3 regions of the Pseudomonas sp. UM16 genome follow, and region 3 is predicted to be linked to each of the others. Evidence: predicted binding sites of a transcription regulator. Region 3 holds the regulator's gene; each other region holds the start of a gene.
What was found. Region 3 encodes sigma-54, which starts transcription at its own class of promoters, with help from an activator protein. Its sites were predicted from a motif close to ANTGGCATNNANNTTGCTNT; they were not measured.
Positions count from the first base shown of each region.

Region 1: ACQRAX_RS03575 (flagellar basal body rod protein FlgF) is a predicted target of sigma-54. The motif match lies at 2,196-2,215, and genes of this name have one in related genera.
Region 2: nirB (nitrite reductase large subunit NirB) is a predicted target of sigma-54. The motif match lies at 2,823-2,842, and genes of this name have one in related genera.

Region 1 covers NZ_JBNPJT010000002.1:330,933-337,690, forward strand. Annotated here, with positions in the region: gene flgH (flagellar basal body L-ring protein FlgH) at 1-512, opposite strand, end outside; gene flgG (flagellar basal-body rod protein FlgG) at 567-1,352, opposite strand; gene ACQRAX_RS03575 (flagellar basal body rod protein FlgF) at 1,398-2,138, opposite strand; gene ACQRAX_RS03580 (hypothetical protein) at 2,329-2,517, opposite strand; gene flgE (flagellar hook protein FlgE) at 2,590-3,915, opposite strand; gene flgD (flagellar hook assembly protein FlgD) at 3,947-4,678, opposite strand; gene flgC (flagellar basal body rod protein FlgC) at 4,694-5,137, opposite strand; gene flgB (flagellar basal body rod protein FlgB) at 5,141-5,548, opposite strand; partial or broken gene ACQRAX_RS03605 (DUF6861 domain-containing protein) at 5,885-6,758, shown strand, end outside.
Region 2 covers NZ_JBNPJT010000033.1:457-7,214, forward strand. Annotated here, with positions in the region: gene nirD (nitrite reductase small subunit NirD) at 1-98, opposite strand, end outside; gene nirB (nitrite reductase large subunit NirB) at 98-2,656, opposite strand; gene ACQRAX_RS25040 (molybdopterin-dependent oxidoreductase) at 2,933-6,724, opposite strand.
Region 3 covers NZ_JBNPJT010000013.1:75,213-81,970, forward strand. Annotated here, with positions in the region: gene ACQRAX_RS16795 (KdsC family phosphatase) at 1-115, shown strand, start outside; gene lptC (LPS export ABC transporter periplasmic protein LptC) at 124-696, shown strand; gene lptA (lipopolysaccharide transport periplasmic protein LptA) at 683-1,210, shown strand; gene lptB (LPS export ABC transporter ATP-binding protein) at 1,211-1,936, shown strand; gene ACQRAX_RS16815 (RNA polymerase factor sigma-54) at 2,116-3,609, shown strand; gene hpf (ribosome hibernation-promoting factor, HPF/YfiA family) at 3,687-3,995, shown strand; gene ptsN (PTS IIA-like nitrogen regulatory protein PtsN) at 4,008-4,472, shown strand; gene rapZ (RNase adapter RapZ) at 4,475-5,329, shown strand; gene ACQRAX_RS16835 (HPr family phosphocarrier protein) at 5,350-5,622, shown strand; gene ACQRAX_RS16840 (ZIP family metal transporter) at 5,634-6,527, opposite strand; gene ACQRAX_RS16845 (superoxide dismutase) at 6,539-6,758, opposite strand, start outside.

The DNA of each region.
Region 1 (6,758 bases), on a different contig from region 3:
GTGTTGAGCGTCAGCCACTTTTCACCGCGCACGGCGATGATGCCGTTAGGCAGCACGTCAGCCACGGTGACGGTGATCGAACCGGTCAAGCTGTTGCCCTGCCCGGCCTTGCTATCACCCTTGGTCGCCCGGTCACCACTGTAGCCAGCACTGAGGCTCAGGTCGCCATCACTGAACGGGTTGTTAGTAGTCATCGAGGAGCCGAACAACGAGGTCAGGCCGATATCGGCCTTACTGTTCTTGGCGATCTGCGAGTTGGCATTCTTGCTCGCCTGAGTGCGTTCATTGAGGGTGATGGTGATGATGTCACCCACCCGAAACGCCTTGCGGTCGCTGTACAGATTCTGGTCGAAACCGGCCTGGTAGATCGAGCCGTTGTTGGCCGCCGCCGGCAGTGGCGTACGCGGCAATACTGGCGCGTAGTACGGATCATTGGGCTTGGGCGGCGGCGAAACGCAGCCAGCCAGCACGCTGATCCCACTCAGGGCAAGTATGGATAACAAACGACTCATGACTCTGACCTCACGGTGTAACAGGCGCCGTTAAAGCGACCTCGAAGACTTCACTTACAAGTTCTGGGTAACGAACGAGAGCATCTGGTCAGCGGTGGAAATGACCTTGGAGTTCATCTCGTAAGCACGCTGGGTGGTGATCATGTTGACCAACTCTTCCACGGTGCTGACGTTGGAGTTTTCCAGGGTCTGCTGCTGGACCACACCGAAACCGTTCAGGCCCGGCGTACCCACCTGTGGCGCACCGCTGGCTGCGGTTTCCAGGAACAGGTTGCCACCGGTTGCCTGCAATCCGGCCGGGTTGATGAAGTCGGCGGTTTGAATATTGCCGATGACCTGCGCAGCCGGGTTGCCGGCGATGGTGATCGACACCGTGCCGTCACGACCGACAGTGAAGGTTTGCGCTTCTGGCGGAACGACAATGGCCGGCTCCAGGGCGAAACCGCTGGCGGTGACGATCTGGCCATCGGAGTCCAGATGGAAGGTACCGTCACGGGTGTACGAGACAGTGCCATCGGGCTGCAGGATCTGGAAGAAACCGCGGCCATCGAGCGCCATGTCCAGCGGGTTCTCAGTGGTCTGCAGGCTACCGGCGGTGAAGCTCTTCTGCGTGCCAACAATGCGCACACCGGTACCCAGCTGCAGGCCCGAAGGCAGCTCACTGTCCTGGGTCGACTGGGCACCAGCCTGGCGGCGGGTCTGATACAGCAGGTCCTGGAACTCGGCACGATCACGTTTGAAGCCGGTGGTCGAGACGTTGGCCAGGTTGTTGGAAATGGTGGTCAGGTTCATGTCCTGAGCGGACAGACCGGTTTTACTCACCCAAAGAGCCGGAAGCATGCTGTTCTCCTCGTGCGCCTGTTTTACGGCGCTACGTCTATGTAATTAGCCGATCTGCAAAACCCGAGCCATGGCTTCATCGCCTTCTTTGGCCGTGGTCATCATTTTGATGTGCAGTTCGAATTGACGGGACAGCGCCAGCACCGAGGTCATTTCCTCGACGGCGTTGACGTTACTGGCCTCAAGGAAGCCCGACACCAGTTTGACGTTGGCGTCAGCCACCGCCGGCTGGCCATTGTTGGTGTGGATCAAACCGTCCAGGCCTTTGCTCATGGTCTTGAGGTCAGGGTTGACCATCTTGATCCGGTCGACTTCGGCCATCACCCGCGGCCCCTCGCCCATGGCGCGGATGGTGATGGTGCCGTCTTCACCGACCTCGATCTTCTGCTCTGGCGGCACGGCAATCGGCCCACCGTTGCCCATGATCGGCATGCCGTTGCCGGCACGCAGCACCCCCAGGGCATCGATATTCATACTCGCAGTACGCACATAGGCTTCGCTGCCATCAGGCGCTTGCACGGCGATAAAGCCGTCACCACCAATGGCCACGTCCAGGTCACGCCCGGTTTCCAGCATCGAACCTGGCGAGAAATCCGTCGCCGGGCGCTCGGTCATCGCGTAGGCGCGCGCCGGAAAGCTGTCACCGAACACCGGCATCGAACGCGCCTGCTCCAGGTCACGCTGAAAACCGGTGGTGGAAATGTTCGCCAGGTTGTTGGCATGCGCCTTCTGCGCCAGCGCGTTCTGGCTGGCACCGGTCATGGCCACGTACAGCATCTTGTCCACAGTATTTCTCCCCTGCGCTGGCGAACACTTGCCGTTCGCCGCTGCTTTGCAGTGCTTGTAGCAAGTTTCAAACCAACTTTGCAGAAGTAGCCAAAAGCCCCGCCAGACAAGGGCTTGCGCGTTGCAGGAGAATACAACGGAGAGTAGCGCCGTCGAAATTACGGCGCCCGCTTGCCGCTAGCGGCAAGGTTCAGTAGGCACGGCATGCGCCATTATTGAAGGGGCCGGCAAAACGCTTCCAGCCATCGCCCGGAGAAAACTGGGCACACACCAGACGGCCATCGGCCTGGCTTTCCCAACGGTACCAAGGCGCAGCATCGGCCCGGACTTGAGACACCAGCAACAGCGCAAACAAGAGCAACGCCATTCGCTGCAACATGATCGACACCTCCGAAATGAAAGACCCCTTCCGAGAAAGGGGCCTATCCATACCTATTGCCTCATACCCGTATCAGGTCATCTGAATGATGGTCTGCATGATGGTGCTCTGGGTAGAGATGGTCTTGGCGTTTGCCTGATAGTTGCTCTGCGCCTTGATCAGCTCGACCAACTCGTTAGTCAGGTTGACGTTCGAGGCCTCCAGCGAGTTGGAAGCGATGGCGCCCAGGGTGCCGGTCTTCGGCGCATCAATACCCGGAATGCCCGAGGAATAGGTTTCCGCCCAACGCGTACCCCCCATAGGCTGCAGGCCCTGCTCGTTGGCAAACGAAGCGATCGCTACCTGACCAATCGCGCGCGACTGCTGGTTGCTGAAGCTGGCGAACATCACACCGCTGGAGTCGATGCTCAGGCTCGACAAGATGCCGGTAGCGTAACCGTCCTGGCTCTGCGACAGACGCGTGGTCGGAGTGTTGTAGGAGGTGGTCGCATTCATGTCGATGGCGATACCACCCGCGCTCGCTTCCGAACCGTTGGAGCCCCATACCGGTGGCTTGGCGTCCGGATCGGTAATGGTGGCAGGCACCCAACCGGTCAACTTGAAGACCTTGTTCTCAACTTCGTAGCCAGACCCAACAGCGCCGGCCGTCATGGTGTCGACGCTACCGTCCGGTTTGAAGGTGATAGTTCCTTCCAGCGGCTGCGGTGGCTCCTGGCTTGGATCAAGCGGGTTGCGACCGTCGATCAGGGTGTACGACTTCCACTCATTGGTGTCGGTCTTGACGTAGTACTGATCCATGACGTGCTCGTTACCCTGGCTGTCATAGATCTTGGTAGCAAAGGTCTTGTTCCAGGTAGTGTCATCACTTGGGTCAAAAGTGGTGGTCGCCGGGATAACTTTGTCCGACGAGTTCAGGTTGATACCCTGATTGATCGAAGTGGTGGACTTTGGCGCCAACGCCGAGGTGTCGATCTTAAGATCAGTCAGCACGCCATTGATGATCTTGCCATTCTCATCCACACCGTAGCCGCGCAGGCGCAGGCCATCGGCGGTTACCACGTAATTGTCTTTATCGGTCTGGAAGGCACCGGCACGGGAGTAACTGAGCGAGCCGTTGTCGCTCAGCACAAAGAAGCCCTGCCCCTGGATACCCATGTCCAGCACGTTGCCGGTATTGGTGATTTCACCGTTGGTGAACTGCTGCGACACCGAAGCCAGGCGCACGCCGTTACCCACGCTCTGACTGCCGACACCCAGCTTGTTGGCCGAATACACGTCGGCGAATTCCGCACGCGAGGATTTAAAACCGGTGGTGGCAACGTTGGCGATGTTGTTGCCGGTCACGTCCAGTTGCTTGTTGGCTGCATAGAGACCGCTAAGGCCGATATTGAATGACATCTTTCAACTCCTTGTGCCGCGTTAGCCGGCTCTATATACCGATGGTTTGGACTTTGGACAGTGCGATGCTGCCCAGGCCAGCGAGATTGAGCATCATCTCGCCGCCGGTCTGACTGAGGGTGACGCTGCTGACCGTGGCGGGCAGCAGGGTGTACATATCCAACTGTTTGCCTTCGATGGTGGTCTTGGCGGCAAAGGTGTAAGTACCAGGATCGACCTTCTCACCGGCGTCATTGGTGCCATCCCAGACGAACTCGGAATTGCCGGCCTTCTGCTCACCCATGTCGATGGTCTTGACCACCTTGCCATCCTTGTCGGTGATGGTGACGGTGGCGTTACTCAGCGACTGCGGCACTACCACGGAACCGGTGAAGCTCTTGGTGGTGTCGACCATGGCCTTGTCGGTCTGGACGATCACCGAGCGACCAACCAACGATGACGCCTGCAGCGCCTGGGACGATTTGAAGTTGCCGGAAATCGCCGTCACCGTCTCGTTGAGCGTGGTGATGCCTTCCAGGCTACTGAACTGCGCCAACTGGGCGACGAACTCGCTGTTGTCCTGAGGATCGAGCGGGTTCTGATTCTGCATCTGGGTAACCAGCATCTGCAGGAACGCGTCTTTGCCCAACGCCTGGTTGCCGCTCTTGCTGTTGGTTGCCGAGGCAACGCCACTGGTGTTGTTGGTGTCGGAGGTCTGCTTGACCGACGCTTTGAGTACGTCGTTCAGGTTTACCCCGGCGGTGGTGTCGTTAATGCTTGCCATTGGCTTCGTCCCTTATCACTGACCCAGGGTCAGGACCTTCTGCATCATGGTCTTGGCCGTGTTCATCAACTCGGCGTTGGTCTGGAACGAGCGACTGGCAGAGATCATGTCCGCCATCTCCTCGACCACATTGACGTTCGGGTAGTAAACGTAGCCGTCCTTGTTCGCCGCCGGGTGATTCGGCTCGTAGCGTGCCTCAAGGTTGCTTTGGTCTTCGACCACACCGAGCACCTGAACGCCCTGACCGGCCGCGTCCTGATCCTGGAACAGCGACTGACTGACGCCACCCTGTGCCTGCTGGAAGGTGGTGGCGAACACCGGATGACGAGCACGGTAGGTCTGATCGATGCTCGACGAGACGGTCTCGGCGTTGGCAATGTTCGAAGCGACGGTGTTCAGACGGGTGGTCTGCGCACTCATGCCGCTACCGGCAATGTTGAACACACTGGCGAGGGACATGACTTACTCTCCGCGCAGGGCCGATACCAGCCCTTTGAATTTACTGTTGAGCAGCGTAAAGCTGGCCTGGAAACCGACGGCGTTTTCCGCATAGCTCGATTGTTCAAGCTGAGCATCGACGGTGTTCTGGTCGACCGAAGGCTGCATCGGCGTGCGGTACTGCAGGGTTTCGTCACCCATGCTCAGGCCTTCAGCCTCGATGTGCCGGGTGTTGGTGCGATCCAGCGAGAAGTGGCCCTTGCTGGTCTTCTCGCTCTGCGCCGCCAATACCGAAGCAAAGTCCATGTCACGCGCCTTGTAGTTGGGCGTGTCGGCGTTGGCGATGTTGTTGGCCAGCACTTCAGCACGCTGGGCGCGAAAGCCCAGTGCCTTTTCGTGAATGCCAAGCGCTTTGTCGAAGCTGATGCTCATGTCGGGGAAACCTTCGAAGGTTGACCGGAATCTCGTTGGCCAAGCTATAGCAAGGGCTGTGCCAACACTCTGAAAGCCCGAAAACACTGGGCTGGACGGGCAACATTGACAACGCCATGCCAGAAAAGCGGCAAAGTGTTTCCGCCTCGAGAAGGGAAAGCGGCAATTACCGGGTGGCAAAAACGGCAAAACAAAAAATTGACGTCACATTGGCTGGGCCTGGAGCACACGCCTCATTGAGAGATATTTGGGAATCCTCCTACAGCTCACGCGGAAATATTTACCCTCGATTCATGATGTGATTTCCCCCTGCACAGAGTTGTCAGGGAGACCCTTATGTTTCTGAGCCACCTTGTGCCCTCATGGCACGAGATCGAATCGCGCATCACGGATGAAATGGGCTATCAAGGAGGCGCCCATTTGCGTACCCACCTCAACAAACAGGTCGCCTCGCTGGCCCTCAACCTGCGCCGGGTCAGGGCGGTGCAGTCCGCCTTCAACAAGGCAGAATGGCAAGCCGCACATAGGTTGCGCCAGCGCTTCGCCGAGCTGGAAATCACCAGCATTCTCGATGAGTTGCTCATCGTCGTAAGGCAGATGGCGATGATCGTCGTCGGCAGCACCCTGGGCGGCGGTGCCATTGGCGCCGGGATCGGGGCATTTGGCGCAGGTGCCGGGGCCATCCCCTTTGCCGGCGCTGGCGCGGTGATGGGCCTCAAGGTCGGCGGCTGGATCCTCGGTGTACTGGGCCTGTCGTCCATCGCCGAATTCTTTATCGACGGCTTGCCGCGCATCGGCGAGTACTACCGGGATGGCATCCGCACCGCCTGGGACGGGACGCGCGGCGATGAGGGGTTAAGCCCGTTCAGCCAGGACGATCCGCATGCGATATCCCGAGCCGCCCACCACATTGCCTTGGGCCATGTGGATGTCGTGGTACTGCTACTGGGGGCAATTGTGTCCTACCTCACCCGTGGGCGCGGGAATGCCGGCGTGCTGGCGCAGGAGATGGCCACCAGCAGCAGAGGGGCTCGACTCGGGCAGTGGATACTCAAACATAAAGAGGGACTTAAGAAGCGGCCGGATCTGCAGGTGCCGGAGCGGCGCAAAGGTGCGCTGAATGATCATCTCCCAGGGCAGCAGAATCGATCTACCGGGAAAGACAAGGAGCCTTCTACCGGCAAGACCGGTAGCATGCCTTTACATACAG
Region 2 (6,758 bases), on a different contig from region 3:
CAGACCACCACCCCCGATTGCGCCACCAGATCGTGACGGCTGCAGACCGCTTGCCAGGCTTGTGGTTGCAGGTTTACAGCAGTATTGGACAGGCTCATCACAGCACCTCTTCAGTGGTCGGGATCAAATGCAGTTCAGCCGCGGCGATGGGCCGACGCTGACCACGTTCACGGACAAAATGCACACCAGGGTCAGGACGCTGGTCGTTGACGAAGGTACGGAAGCGTTTGAGTTTTTCCGGATCTTTGAGGGCATTGGCCCATTCGCATTGGTAACGGTCGACCACCATCTGCATCTGCGCTTCAAGTTCAGCACCCAGGCCCAGGCTGTCCTCGATGATCACCTGTTTGAGGTAATCCAGCCCGCCCTCCAGGCTTTCGCGCCAGACCGAGGTGCGCTGCAGTTTGTCGGCGGTGCGGATGTAGAACATCAACACGCGGTCGATGAGGCGGATCAAGCCGGCGTCATCGAGGTCAGTGGCAAACAGCTCGGCATGGCGCGGGCGCATGCCACCGTTGCCGCAGATGTACAGGTTCCAACCCTTCTCGGTGGCGATCACGCCGATGTCTTTGCTCTGCGCTTCGGCACATTCGCGGGTGCAACCGGACACCGCGAACTTGAGCTTGTGCGGTGAGCGCAGGCCTTTGTAGCGGTCTTCCAACCTCAAGGCCATCTGCACGCTGTCTTGCACGCCGTAGCGACACCAGGTACTGCCCACACACGATTTCACCGTTCGGGTGGACTTGCCATAGGCGTGGCCGGTTTCAAAACCCGCCTCGATCAGCTCGCCCCAGATCGCCGGCAACTCATGCAACTGAGCGCCAAACAGGTCGATACGCTGGCCGCCGGTGATCTTGGTGTAGAGGTCGTACTTCTTCGCCACCTGACCGATCACGATCAGTTTTTCCGGGGTGATCTCACCACCGGGAATCCGCGGCACCACCGAATAGGTGCCGTTTTTCTGCATGTTGGCCATGAAGGTGTCGTTGGTGTCCTGCAACGGCACCAGCGACGGGTCCATGATCGGCTGATTCCAGCAAGAGGCCAGGATCGAGCCTACCGTGGGCTTGCAGATATCGCAGCCGACATGACCGCGCCCGTGCTTGGCGAGCATCTCGTCGAAGCTGAGGATGCCTTCGACCCGCACCAAGGCATAGAGCTCCTGACGGGTGTAGGCAAAGTGTTCACACACGCTCTTGTCGACGCTGACGCCCCGGGCGATCAGTTCGTGTTCAAAGACCTGCTTGAGCAAGGCTGCGCAGCCACCACAACCGGTGCACGCCTTGGTCTGCTGCTTGAGCGCGCCGAGCTCGCCACAACCGTTGTCGATAGCGCTGCAGATCGCCGCTTTGCTGACGTTGTGACAGGAGCAGATGGTCGCACTGTCCGGCAAGGCGTCGGCGCCCAGGGTCGGTACACCAGACACTTGCGGGAGAATCAGCGCGGCAGGGTCGGCCGGCAGGCTGATGCCGTTCTGAGCGTACTGCAACAGCGTGTCGTAGTAGCTGTTGTCGCCGACCAGCACCGCACCCAACACACGTGTGCCGCTGGCATCGACCACCAAGCGTCGGTAGGCGGAGTTGGCTTCATCGATGAAGCGGTAGCTGCGCGAACCCGGCGTCGCGCCATGGGCATCGCCGATCGAGCCGACATCGACACCCAGCAGCTTGAGCTTGGTCGACATGTCTGCACCGGTAAAGCTGGCGGCGTCCTCGCCGGCCAGTTCCGCGGCAACATTGCGCGCCATGCTGTAGCCCGGCGCAACCAGGCCAAACACACTGCCGTTCCACGACGCGCATTCGCCGATGGCGAAGATCTGCGCATCGCTGGTGCGGCACGCGCTGTCGATGACCACGCCACCGCGCGCGGCGATGTCCAGACCGCTGCTGCGGCCCAGGGCATCCTGCGGACGAATCCCGGCGGAGAATACGATCAGATCGGTTTCCAGAAACTCGCCACCTTCGAAGTTCATTCGGTAGCGACAGTCCTGCCCCGCCTCTACTGACTGGGTAGCCCGTGACAGGTGCACGCCGACCCCGAGTGCTTCTATCTGCGCACGCAAGGCGGCACCGCCTTCGGCATCCAGTTGCACCGGCATGAGCCTCGGCGCGAACTCCACCACATGGGCTTCAAGGCCCAGGGATTTGAGTGCATTGGCGGCCTCAAGCCCGAGCAAGCCACCACCGACCACTACCCCACGCCGGGCATTGGCTGCTGCCGCGCGGATGGCATCGAGATCGTCGAGGGTGCGGTACACCAGCCGGGAAGCGCCCTCGCAGCCTTCTATCGGCGGCACGAAAGGATAGGAACCGGTGGCCAGGATCAGGTAGTCATAGGCGTAGCGCCCCTTCGAAGTCACCACCTCATGGCACTGGCGATCGATGTCCAGCACCGCTTCGCCCAGGTGCAGGTTAACGCCCTGCTCGGCGTACAAGCCCGCCGCCGCCAACGCCAGCGCCTCAGCATCGCTGCCGCTGAAGTATTCGGACAGGTGTACCCGGTCGTAGGCACGCTGGCGCTCTTCACCGAACACCCTCAGTTCGAAGCGGCTCAGGGCATCGCGTTCGATCAGTTGCTCAACGCAGTGATGGCCAACCATGCCGTTGCCGACAATGATCAGTTTTTCCCGCGGGGCGATGGTCATTGCTGCATTCATACCCGATCCTCACTCAAGGCCATTCACGGTGGCGTTGCTACCGGGGCGAGCCCGAAAAAACAAAAAAAGGCGCCTGGAGCCGAAGCTCCAGGCGCCTTTGCCTGGTCGTTTTATGTAGTTCCGAATGCGAATCGCCATTGACCCGCGGGAACGTTGTAGCAATACAAAAGCAGGGAGCATGCCAACTGCCAGAAACCATTGAAACCCGGGCGTTGTGATGCGCTTGAACCGTTTTCATCGACCCAGGCTGGTGCACCCCTCCCCTTAATGGGGCATTCAATACACGTCGCGCAGGTAGCGTTTGCTACGGCTCAAGTCACCGACATAAGCCTCGGCCCGCTCGACACTCATCGCACCGTGCTCGCGCACCACCTGCTTGAGCGCGGCGTCGACGTCCTGGGCCATGCGTGTGGCATCACCACAGACATAGAAGTAACCGCCCTCCTGCAGCCAGCGCCACAGTTGCGCGCCCTGCTCGAGCATGCGCTGTTGTACATAGATTTTCTCCGCCTGATCGCGGGAGAAGGCGGTGTCCAGCCGACTTAGGTGGCCGTCGCGCTGCCAGCTCAGCAACTCGTCACGGTAGTAAAAATCACTGGCAGCCTTTTGCTCACCGAACAACAGCCAGTTGCGTCCAGTGGCTGCCATCGCTTGGCGCTCCTGAAGAAAAGCCCGAAACGGCGCAACACCAGTGCCCGGGCCAACCATGATCACCGGCGCCGAGTTGTCTACTGGCAGACGAAAATGCTTGGTCGGCTGTGGGAAGATCGCCACCCGGCCTGTACCTGCACGGTCGGCCAGGTAGCTGGAACATACGCCCTTGCGCTGGCCATATCGGACGGTGGACAGGGTCAGGTGTACCTGCTCGGGATGTGCTTTTTGGCTTGAACTGATCGAGTAGAGTCGCGGCTGCAACGGTTTGAGGACGCTCAACCAGGTGTCCAGGTCCAGTAGCGGCGCACATGTCTGCAGCAGATCGACCAGTTGCTTGCCCCATAGCCAGTCCTTGAGTGCCGCTTTGTTCTGCGCCAGTAACAGTTGTTGCACGTCACCGTCAGGGCTGTGGCGGGCAACCACGTCGAGGATCTGCGGGGTGATACGGGCGATGTCCAGATGCTCGCTCAAGGCCTGCAGCAACGACATGTCGGGCTGCCCCTTGAGGCTGACGCAACGGCTACCCTCAAGGCCGCTTGCCAGCAGCCACTCCTCGACCAGCGCCGGGCAGTTGCGCGGCCAGACGCCCAAAGCATCACCGGCCTGATAGGTGAAGCCGCTGTCGCCTAGATCGAACACCAACTGGCGGGTTTCCTTGCTCGCACCGGGGCTGTTGAGCAATCGATTTTCCAGCAGACGGGCCGCCAATGGGCGCTGCTTACTGAAACCACTTGAGGCAGGCACCGACGCCTGCGGGATGGGTTCGCTGCCTTGATGCCCGAGCTTGCCGAGCAAGGCTTGCAGCCACTGTCCGGCTGGCTCACCGAAGTCACCTTCACAGTCTACGCGCTCGAGCAAACGCTGGCCGCCCAACTCCGCCAAACGCTGATCAAGCTTGCGCCCAAAGCCGCAGAACTGCTCATAACTGGAATCACCCAACGCCAGCACGGCATAGGGCAACCCTGCGCAGCGGCTCGAATGCTGGCCATGCAGGCCTTGCCAGAACGCCGCGCCGCTATCCGGTGCATCACCATCGCCAAAGGTACTGGCAATCAACAGCAGGCTGGCAGGATTGTCCAATTGCTCCAGCGCCACATCCTCCATGCAACTCAATTGCACCGCCAGGCCAACCTGGCGCAGGCGCTCGGCACACTGCTCGGCCAAAGCCTGGCCGTTGCCGGTTTGCGAGGCCCATAGCAGCAAGTGCTGGTCCTGCACCGACAGGCATTGCGACTCGAGCTCAGCGGCAGCAATACGCGCACCGGCCACGCGTTGCAACGCCACGGCGCAGTGCTTGAACGCGGGCTGCAGCGACACCGGATCAACGGCATCGCTGGTGACGGCATTGATTGCCAGGTTGTCGCCGTAGACATCGTTCCAGTGAAACGGGGCAAAGCAGTTACCCGGCAATACCCGCGTGCTGATCCGCGCAGGCAACACGGCTTGGCCACGGCGGGAGCGCACTTGCACCTGGTCCTTTTCGGCGATACCCAGACGCTCGGCATCTTCAGGATGAAGCTCGATAAAAGTGCCTGGATCAAGCTTGTTGAGCGCTGCAACTTTGCCGGTCTTGGTCAGTGTGTGCCATTGGTGCTGGACTCTCCCTGTATTGAGCACCAGGGCAAATTCGTCGTCAGGCAGCTCGGCAGCGGGTAGCCAGGGGCGGGCAAAAAAACGGGCCTTGCCGCTGCGGGTTGGAAAAGCAATGGCCGGTGCCGGGCTGGCGCCATCGTGATACAGCCTCTGGCTGATGCCGTCATTGCGATAGCGCAGCGGGCTGCGGTTGTCCGCTCGCCCCGGCGCACACGGCCACTGCTGCGACGTCTGACGCAGACGGGGGTAGCTGACGCCGCGCACATCGTAGCCAGTGTCTGGATTCCAGGCCCTGCGGATTTCTTCGAACACCGCCTCGGCACTGTCGTAGCTGAATGCCTCGGCATAGCCCATGGCACAGGCGACGCGGGCAATGATCTGCCAATCGGGCAAGCTCTCCCCGGGCGGCTCGACAGCCTTGCTCATCAAGGTCAGGTTGCGCTCGGAATTGATCATCACCCCTTCACCCTCGGCCCACAGCGCCGCGGGCAGGAGGATATCGGCATAGCGATTGGTTTCGGTGTCGAGAAAGGCATCCTGGGTGATCACCAACTCCGCCGCCTGCAGGCCGTCGATCACCTGTTGGCGGTTGGCGACACTGGCCACCGGGTTGCTGCAAATGATCCAGCACGCCTTGATCTGCCCGGCGCCAAGCTGTTCGAACAAGGCCACCGTGCCGTCGCTGGCTTCACTGCGCAGGCTGCCCGCAGGCACTTGCCAAAGCTGCTCGACGAAAGCACGGTCGCTGGCGACCAAGGCTGAACGCTGGCCGGGCAGGCCCGGGCCCATATAGCCCATTTCGCGCCCGCCCATGGCATTGGGTTGCCCGGTGAGCGAAAACGGCCCACTGCCAGGCCGGCAGATGGCGCCGGTGGCCAGGTGCAGATTGCACAGGGCGTTGGTCTGCCAGGTGCCATGAATGCTCTGGTTCAGGCCCATGGTCCAACAGCTCATCCATTCTGGGGCCTGGCCAATCCACTCGGCGGCCTGACGGATGTCGGCTTCGGCAAGCCCGGTGATGGCGGCGACGCGTGCGGGCGTGTAGTCCTCAAGAAACGCTGGCATGCCCTCCCAGCCCTCGGTGTAGCGGGCAATAAAATCATCATCACAGTGGCCGTTGTGCTTGAGCAGGTACAGCAGGCCATTGAGCAGCGCCAGATCAGTGCCCGGCTTGATCTGCAGGAACAAGTCAGCCTTGTCGGCGGTGGCGCTGCGCCGCGGATCGACGACGATCAAGCGGGCACCGGCCTTGAGCCGGTCGAGCAGGCGCAGAAAGAGGATCGGGTGGCAGTCAGCCATGTTCGCGCCAATCACGAAAAACACCTCGGCGCGATCAAAGTCCTGATAACTCCCCGGCGGGCCGTCGGCCCCCAGCGACTGCTTATAGCCGCTGCTGGCGCTGGCCATGCACAGGCGCGAGTTGGATTCGATATGCCGACTGCGGACAAAGCCTTTGGCCAACTTGTTGATCAGGTATTGCGCCTCCAGCGACATCTGCCCGGACACATAAAACGCCAAGGCGTCAGGCCCATGTTCGTCAAGGATCGCGCGCAGCCGCTGGGCAGCCTGGTCAATGGCCAGATCCATGCTTGTCTGCACCGGATCACGCTGGCGGTGATCACGCAGATAGGCTCGCTCCATGCGCCCTGAATCGCGCAACGGCTGATGCGCGGTCAGGCCCTTGGTGCACAGCCGACCGAAATTGCTCGGGTGCTGTTTGTCACCGCTGACCTTGGTTACCCGATTGCCTTCAACCGTCATGACGATGCCGCATCCCACCCCACAATACGGGCAAACGCTACGCACAGTGCTGCTGCTCATCTGCCGACCTCCTGCTTGCGCAAAAAAAAAGCGC
Region 3 (6,758 bases):
GCACGCCCACGGGATTACCAAGGCCCGCGGCGGTGAAGGTGCAGCCCGTGAGTTTTGCGAGTTGATCCTGCAAGCCCAGGGCAACCTCGACGCGGCCAACGCCCACTACCTGTAGAGCGACACATGTTCAGTAAAAAGATTCGCACCATTGCGCTGTTCAGTGTGATTGCCGCCTTGCTGGTGGCTGTCGGCTACTGGAACATCAGCCCGGAGAGCTTTCTCGACAAGCCGGTCGCCAGCGTCGACGAAAAGGCTATCGATTATTACGCCACCAATGCTCACAGCGTGCAGTTTCTGCCTGATGGCAAGATGCAGTACGAGATGACTGCCGACAAGGTCGAACACCTCAAGGTCAGCGAAGTAACGTTGCTGACCAAGCCTGACCTGCAACTGTATCGCGGCACCACCTACCCCTGGCACGTGCAGAGCGACAAGGGCGAGGTCAACCCCGATGGCAGCGAAGTGGAATTGATTGATTCGGTACGGGTCGCCCGCACCGATGAAAAAAACCGCACCATGATCATTACCAGCAGTCGCATGACGGTATTCCCGCAGAAGCAATATGCGCAAACCGAACAAGCCGTTAAAATCGACGGCGCCGGTGGTGTTACTACGGGCAATGGAATGAAAGCGTATTTGAAAGACGGCAGGATGGACCTGCTGTCCAACGTAAGAGGACAGTATGAGGCTCGTTAAAACACTCCCCTTTTTGCTCAGCCTGAGCGCAGCACTGGGAAGCGCGAGCGCCTGGGCCCTGCCGAACGACCGTGACCAGCCAATCCGTATCCAGGCTGACCAAGCGCACCTGGATGACAAGAAAGGGGTCGCCACCTACACCGGCGACGTCATCATCACCCAGGGTTCGATGATCATCAAAGGCAACACCGTGACCATTACGCGTGCCGCCAATGGCGATGTCGACGTCGTGACATCGGTCGGCAACCTTGCCTATTTCGAGCAGCAACAAAGCGCCGAAAAACCGGACAAGATGAAAGGTTACGGCAAGCAGATCCAGTACCAGTCGCAAAAGAATCTGGTGGTATTGACCGACCAGGCCAAGGTGGAAACCAGCGATGGCAACACCACTGAAGGCGAGAAAATCGTTTACAACACCCAATCCCAGGTGGCGACTGCCGGCCGCGGTGGATCGGTGTCAACGCCTCGCCCACGGATCGACATGGTGATCCAGCCGAAGAAGAAGGCCGAGTAAATGGCGACCCTCAAAGCCCAGCACCTGGCCAAGAGCTACAAGAGTCGGCAAGTGGTACGTGACGTCAGCCTGTCCATCGACAGCGGCCAGATCGTCGGCTTGCTCGGTCCTAACGGCGCCGGCAAGACCACCTGCTTTTACATGATCGTTGGCCTGGTCCAGGCCGATCAGGGCCGCGTGCTCATCGATGACCTGGATGTCAGCCACCAGCCGATGCACGGCCGTGCCCGTGCCGGTATTGGCTACCTGCCACAGGAAGCCTCGATCTTTCGCAAGCTGTCGGTTGCCGACAACATCATGGCGATCCTCGAGACCCGTAAGGAGCTCGATCGCGATGGCCGGCGCAAAGAACTGGAAAGCCTGCTGCAGGAATTTCACATCAGCCATATCCGCGACAACCTCGGCATGAGCCTGTCCGGTGGCGAACGTCGCCGCGTGGAGATTGCCCGGGCCCTGGCTACTGCGCCGAAATTCATCCTGCTCGATGAACCCTTTGCCGGTGTCGACCCGATTTCGGTCGGCGACATCAAGCAGATCATCCATCACCTCAAGGCCAAAGGTATCGGTGTATTGATCACCGACCACAACGTCCGCGAGACCCTGGACATCTGCGAAACCGCTTACATCGTCAACGATGGCCAACTGATTGCCGAAGGCGATGCAGAGACCATCCTGGCAAACGACCTGGTGAAAGAGGTGTACCTGGGCCACGAGTTCCGCTTGTAAGTTCGAGGCGACACAGCGCTTGCCATGGGCTGCTAACCCGGTGAAAACCGGCTTTATTGTCACAGCGGCCTAGGCAAACGCTCCAATTTCAGGCATATAATTTGCTTAAAGTTGGCGCTTCGGTGCCCTTGTAGTGGATGGCGCATGTGCGCCGGCAAAAAAGGTGTAAAGCCCCTGCCATGAAACCATCGCTCGTCCTAAGAATGGGCCAGCAACTGACGATGACACCGCAGTTGCAACAGGCTATCCGTCTGCTCCAGCTTTCTACTCTGGACCTCCAGCAGGAAATCCAGGAAGCGCTGGAATCAAACCCGATGCTCGAACGCCAGGAAGAAGGCGACGACTTCGACAACAGCGACCCGATGGCCGACAACGCCGAAAGCAAGCCCGTCGCCGAAGTTCAGGACACCACCTACCAGGAAACCACGCAAACCGTGGACAACCTGGAAGACGGCGAATGGAACGAGCGCATCCCCAACGAACTGCCCGTCGATACCGCCTGGGAAGACATCTACCAGACCAGCGCCAGCAGCTTGCCCAGCAACGACGATGACGAGTGGGACTTCACCACCCGCACTTCGGCGGGCGAGAGCCTGCAAAGCCACTTGCTTTGGCAACTCAACCTGGCGCCGATGTCGGACACCGATCGGCTGATTGCGGTCACCCTGATCGACTGCATCAACAGCCAGGGCTACCTCGACGAAACCCTCGAGGAAGTCTGCGAATCCTTTGACCCTGAGCTGGATATTGAGCTCGACGAAATCGAGGCCGTGCTGCACCGCATTCAGCAATTCGAACCTGCTGGTATCGGCGCACGCAACCTCAGCGAATGCCTGCTGCTGCAACTGCGCCAACTGCCTGCCAGCACCCCTTGGATGGCCGAAGCCCAGCGCCTGGTACGTGACTATATCGACCTACTCGGCAGCCGCGACTACAGCCAGCTGATGCGGCGGATGAAGCTCAAGGAAGACGAACTGCGCCAGGTCATCGAACGGGTTCAGAGCCTCAACCCGCGTCCTGGCTCGCAGATTGAATCCAGTGAAGCCGAATACGTGGTCCCTGACGTGATCGTGCGCAAGGACAACGAGCGCTGGCTGGTCGAGCTCAATCAGGAGGCCGTGCCGCGCCTGCGGGTCAACCCGCAATACGCCGGGTTCGTCCGCCGCGCCGACACCAGTGCCGACAATACGTTCATGCGCAATCAGTTGCAGGAAGCCCGCTGGTTCATCAAGAGCCTGCAGAGCCGCAACGAAACCCTGATGAAAGTCGCCACCCAGATCGTCGAACACCAGCGCGGCTTCCTCGATCACGGCGACGAAGCGATGAAGCCGCTGGTCCTGCATGACATCGCTGAAGCCGTGGGCATGCACGAGTCGACCATTTCCCGGGTCACCACGCAGAAATACATGCACACACCGCGGGGTATTTACGAGCTGAAGTACTTTTTCTCCAGCCACGTCAGCACCTCCGAAGGCGGTGAATGCTCGTCCACAGCGATTCGCGCGATCATCAAAAAATTGGTTGCAGCGGAAAATCAGAAAAAGCCATTGAGTGACAGCAAGATCGCTGGTTTACTGGAGGCACAAGGCATCCAGGTAGCCCGTCGCACCGTCGCCAAGTACCGCGAGTCCCTCGGCATTGCACCGTCGAGTGAGCGCAAGCGACTGATGTAGCCCCTGAGATAGCCATCGCAGTTCAGTGGCAGGCGCAACACCTGCCTCTTATGCTCGGGCAACAAAGGAGAAGCTGTATGCAAGTCAATATCAGTGGACAGCATGTAGAAGTCACCCAGCCGCTGCGCGAATACGTCGAGCAAAAACTCAAACGTCTGGAGGGGCACTTCGACAAGATTACCAATGTGACGGTAATCATGAAGGTCGAGAAGCTGCAGCAGAAGATTGAAGCAACGCTGTTTATTCCCGGCGGCGAAGTTGTTGCAAATGCCGAACACACAGACATGTATGCAGCGATCGATGCTTTGACCGACAAGCTCGATCGTCAACTGAAAAAACACAAGGAAAAACAGCAAAGCCTGCTGCAAGGTGCAGCGGCCCGCTGATCCCCCTCATCCATGATCCGACTTGAAACCATCCTGACCCCCGGCCGTTCCTTGGTGAACGTGCCGGGAGGCAGCAAAAAGCGCGCACTCGAACAGATCGCCAACCTGATCGGCAAAGAAGTGCCCGAACTGGACACCCAGGACGTGTACGAAGCCTTGATTGCCCGAGAAAAACTCGGCTCAACCGGCTTTGGCAATGGCATTGCCATTCCCCATTGCCGCCTCAAGGGTTGCGAATCGCCTGTCAGTGCACTGCTGCATCTTGACGCCCCTATTGATTTCGACGCCATTGATGGCGCTCCGGTCGACCTGCTGTTCGTGTTGCTGGTCCCGGAAGCAGCCACCGATGCGCACCTGGAGCTGCTGCGCCAGATCGCCAGCATGCTCGACAGCAAGGTCGTACGCGACAAGCTGCGTGCGGCCCCCAGCAACGACGCGCTGTACCAGGTCGTTCTGGATGTACAGAGCGGGCCCTGAATATGCGCTTGATCATCGTTAGCGGCCGCTCCGGCTCCGGAAAAAGTACCGCCCTCGCGGTCCTTGAGGACAACGGCTACTACTGCATCGACAACCTACCTGCCGGGTTGCTGCCGCAGTTGGCCGAGAACGCCCTGATCAACACCGAACTGATGCAGCCCAAAGTGGCGGTATCGATCGATGCGCGCAACCTGCCCAGCCACCTCAGTCGCTTCCCCGAGCTGCTTGAAGAGGCGCGCGGGCGCCATATCCAGTGTGATGTGCTGTACCTGGATGCCGACGAAGACACCCTGCTCAAGCGCTTCTCGGAAACCCGTCGGCGTCACCCGCTGACCAACGCCAGCCGTTCGCTGGCCGAAGCGATCAAGGACGAGACCGAGCTGCTGGGGCCGATTGCCGACCTCGCCGATCTTAAAATCGACACCACCAACCTGAACCTGTATCAGTTGCGTGACTCGATCAAACTACGCCTGCTTAACCAACCGGAGCCTGGTACCGCGTTCCTGGTCGAATCCTTCGGCTTCAAGCGTGGCATGCCGGTAGACGCCGACCTGGTGTTCGATGTGCGCTGCCTGCCCAACCCCTACTGGAAGCCGGAGCTGCGTGAGCACTCCGGTCTGGAGCAACCGGTCATCGACTATCTGGCAGCCCAGCCTGATGTCGAAGATATGTTCCAGGATATCTCCAGCTATCTACTCAAATGGTTGCCACGCTTTGCCGCCAGCAACCGCGCCTATGTGACCATTGCCATTGGCTGTACCGGTGGACACCACCGTTCGGTTTACCTGACCGAACGCGTGGGCCAGTTGCTGCAGCAATCCTTGAAGAATGTCCAGGTTCGCCACCGCGACCTCTAGCCCACAGGACCACCGCCGCGATGCCCGCTCGTGAAATCACCATCATCAACAAGCTGGGGCTGCACGCCCGGGCGGCGGCAAAGTTTGTCGGCGTGGCCGGACGCTTCCCTTGCACTGTACGCGTAGGCCGCACACCTGAATCAATGGTCGATGGCAAGAGCATCATGGCTGTGATGATGCTCGCAGCGGGCAAAGGTACCCAGGTACACCTGCATACCGAAGGCGAAGGAGATGACGCAGCGCTCGTTGCGCTGGTCGAGCTGATCAATAACTACTTTGATGAGGGCGAGTAACCGCCCCCTCCTCACGCCAGCGCCGTATCCATCACCATCATCAGACAGAAACCAACGCACAGCCCTAGACTCGCCAGGCGATGATGACCGTTGCTGCGAGATTCGGGAATTATCTCCTGGGTCACTACCAGCAACATAGCTCCGGCTGCGCAGGCCAAGCCCAGAGGCAATAGCAGTTCTGCCACGCTCACCAGCCAGGCACATATCAACGCTGCCACCGGCTCGACCAGTCCAGACGCTGCACCGATGGCAAAAGCCTTGAACCTAGCCATGCCTGCCCCGGCCAGTACCAGCGCAATGACTAACCCTTCGGGCACATCCTGCAAGGCAATGCCCATGGCCAAGCTGTCGGCATCCGGCATCCCGCCACCCGCCGACACCCCGATGGCCATGCCTTCGGGGACGTTGTGAGCAATGATGGCGATGACAAACACCCATATCCGCGCGGCAATCACCGGTTGCTGGGCAGTGCCCACCAAAGCTTCGGGCGAAGCACCCGACACCTTAAGATCGACCAGGTACAGGAAGAACGCCCCGAACAACAAGCCGAAGCTGATCAGTGCGCCTGCGCCCCACTTACCCAGACCAATGGCTTGCGCGGCGTCCAGGCCAGGAATAATCAGGGAGAAGGCCGTTGCCGCCAGCATCACACCGGCGCCGAAGCCGAGCAAGGTATCGGCCAACGCCACCGGCATGCTGCGAATCACCAGCACCGGCACAGCACCCAACGCCGTGCCCAATGCACACAGAGCACCGCCTTCGAGCGCGCGCATCATGCGCGGCTCAAGGTCAAGCCAGGCGATACCCTGCGCCACCAACAAAGCGCTCCCCACCAGCAACAACAGGGTTCCCAGCGCCAGGCGAAACAGGCGCATTCCGCCTATGGACATCACATCGGTACGCATACCGGAACGACTCACGCCAGGGCAGCTAGATAACGGCGCTCTACCTCGGACCAGTCGATCACGTTGTAGAAGGCATTGATGTATTCAGGACGGCGATTCTGGTACAGCAAGTAGTAGGCATGTTCCCAGACATCCAACCCCAGAATCGGCGTATTGCCGCTCATCAACGGGCTGTCCTGGTTACCACTGCTCTCCACTACCAACTTTTTCTCCGGGGTCACGCTCAGCCAG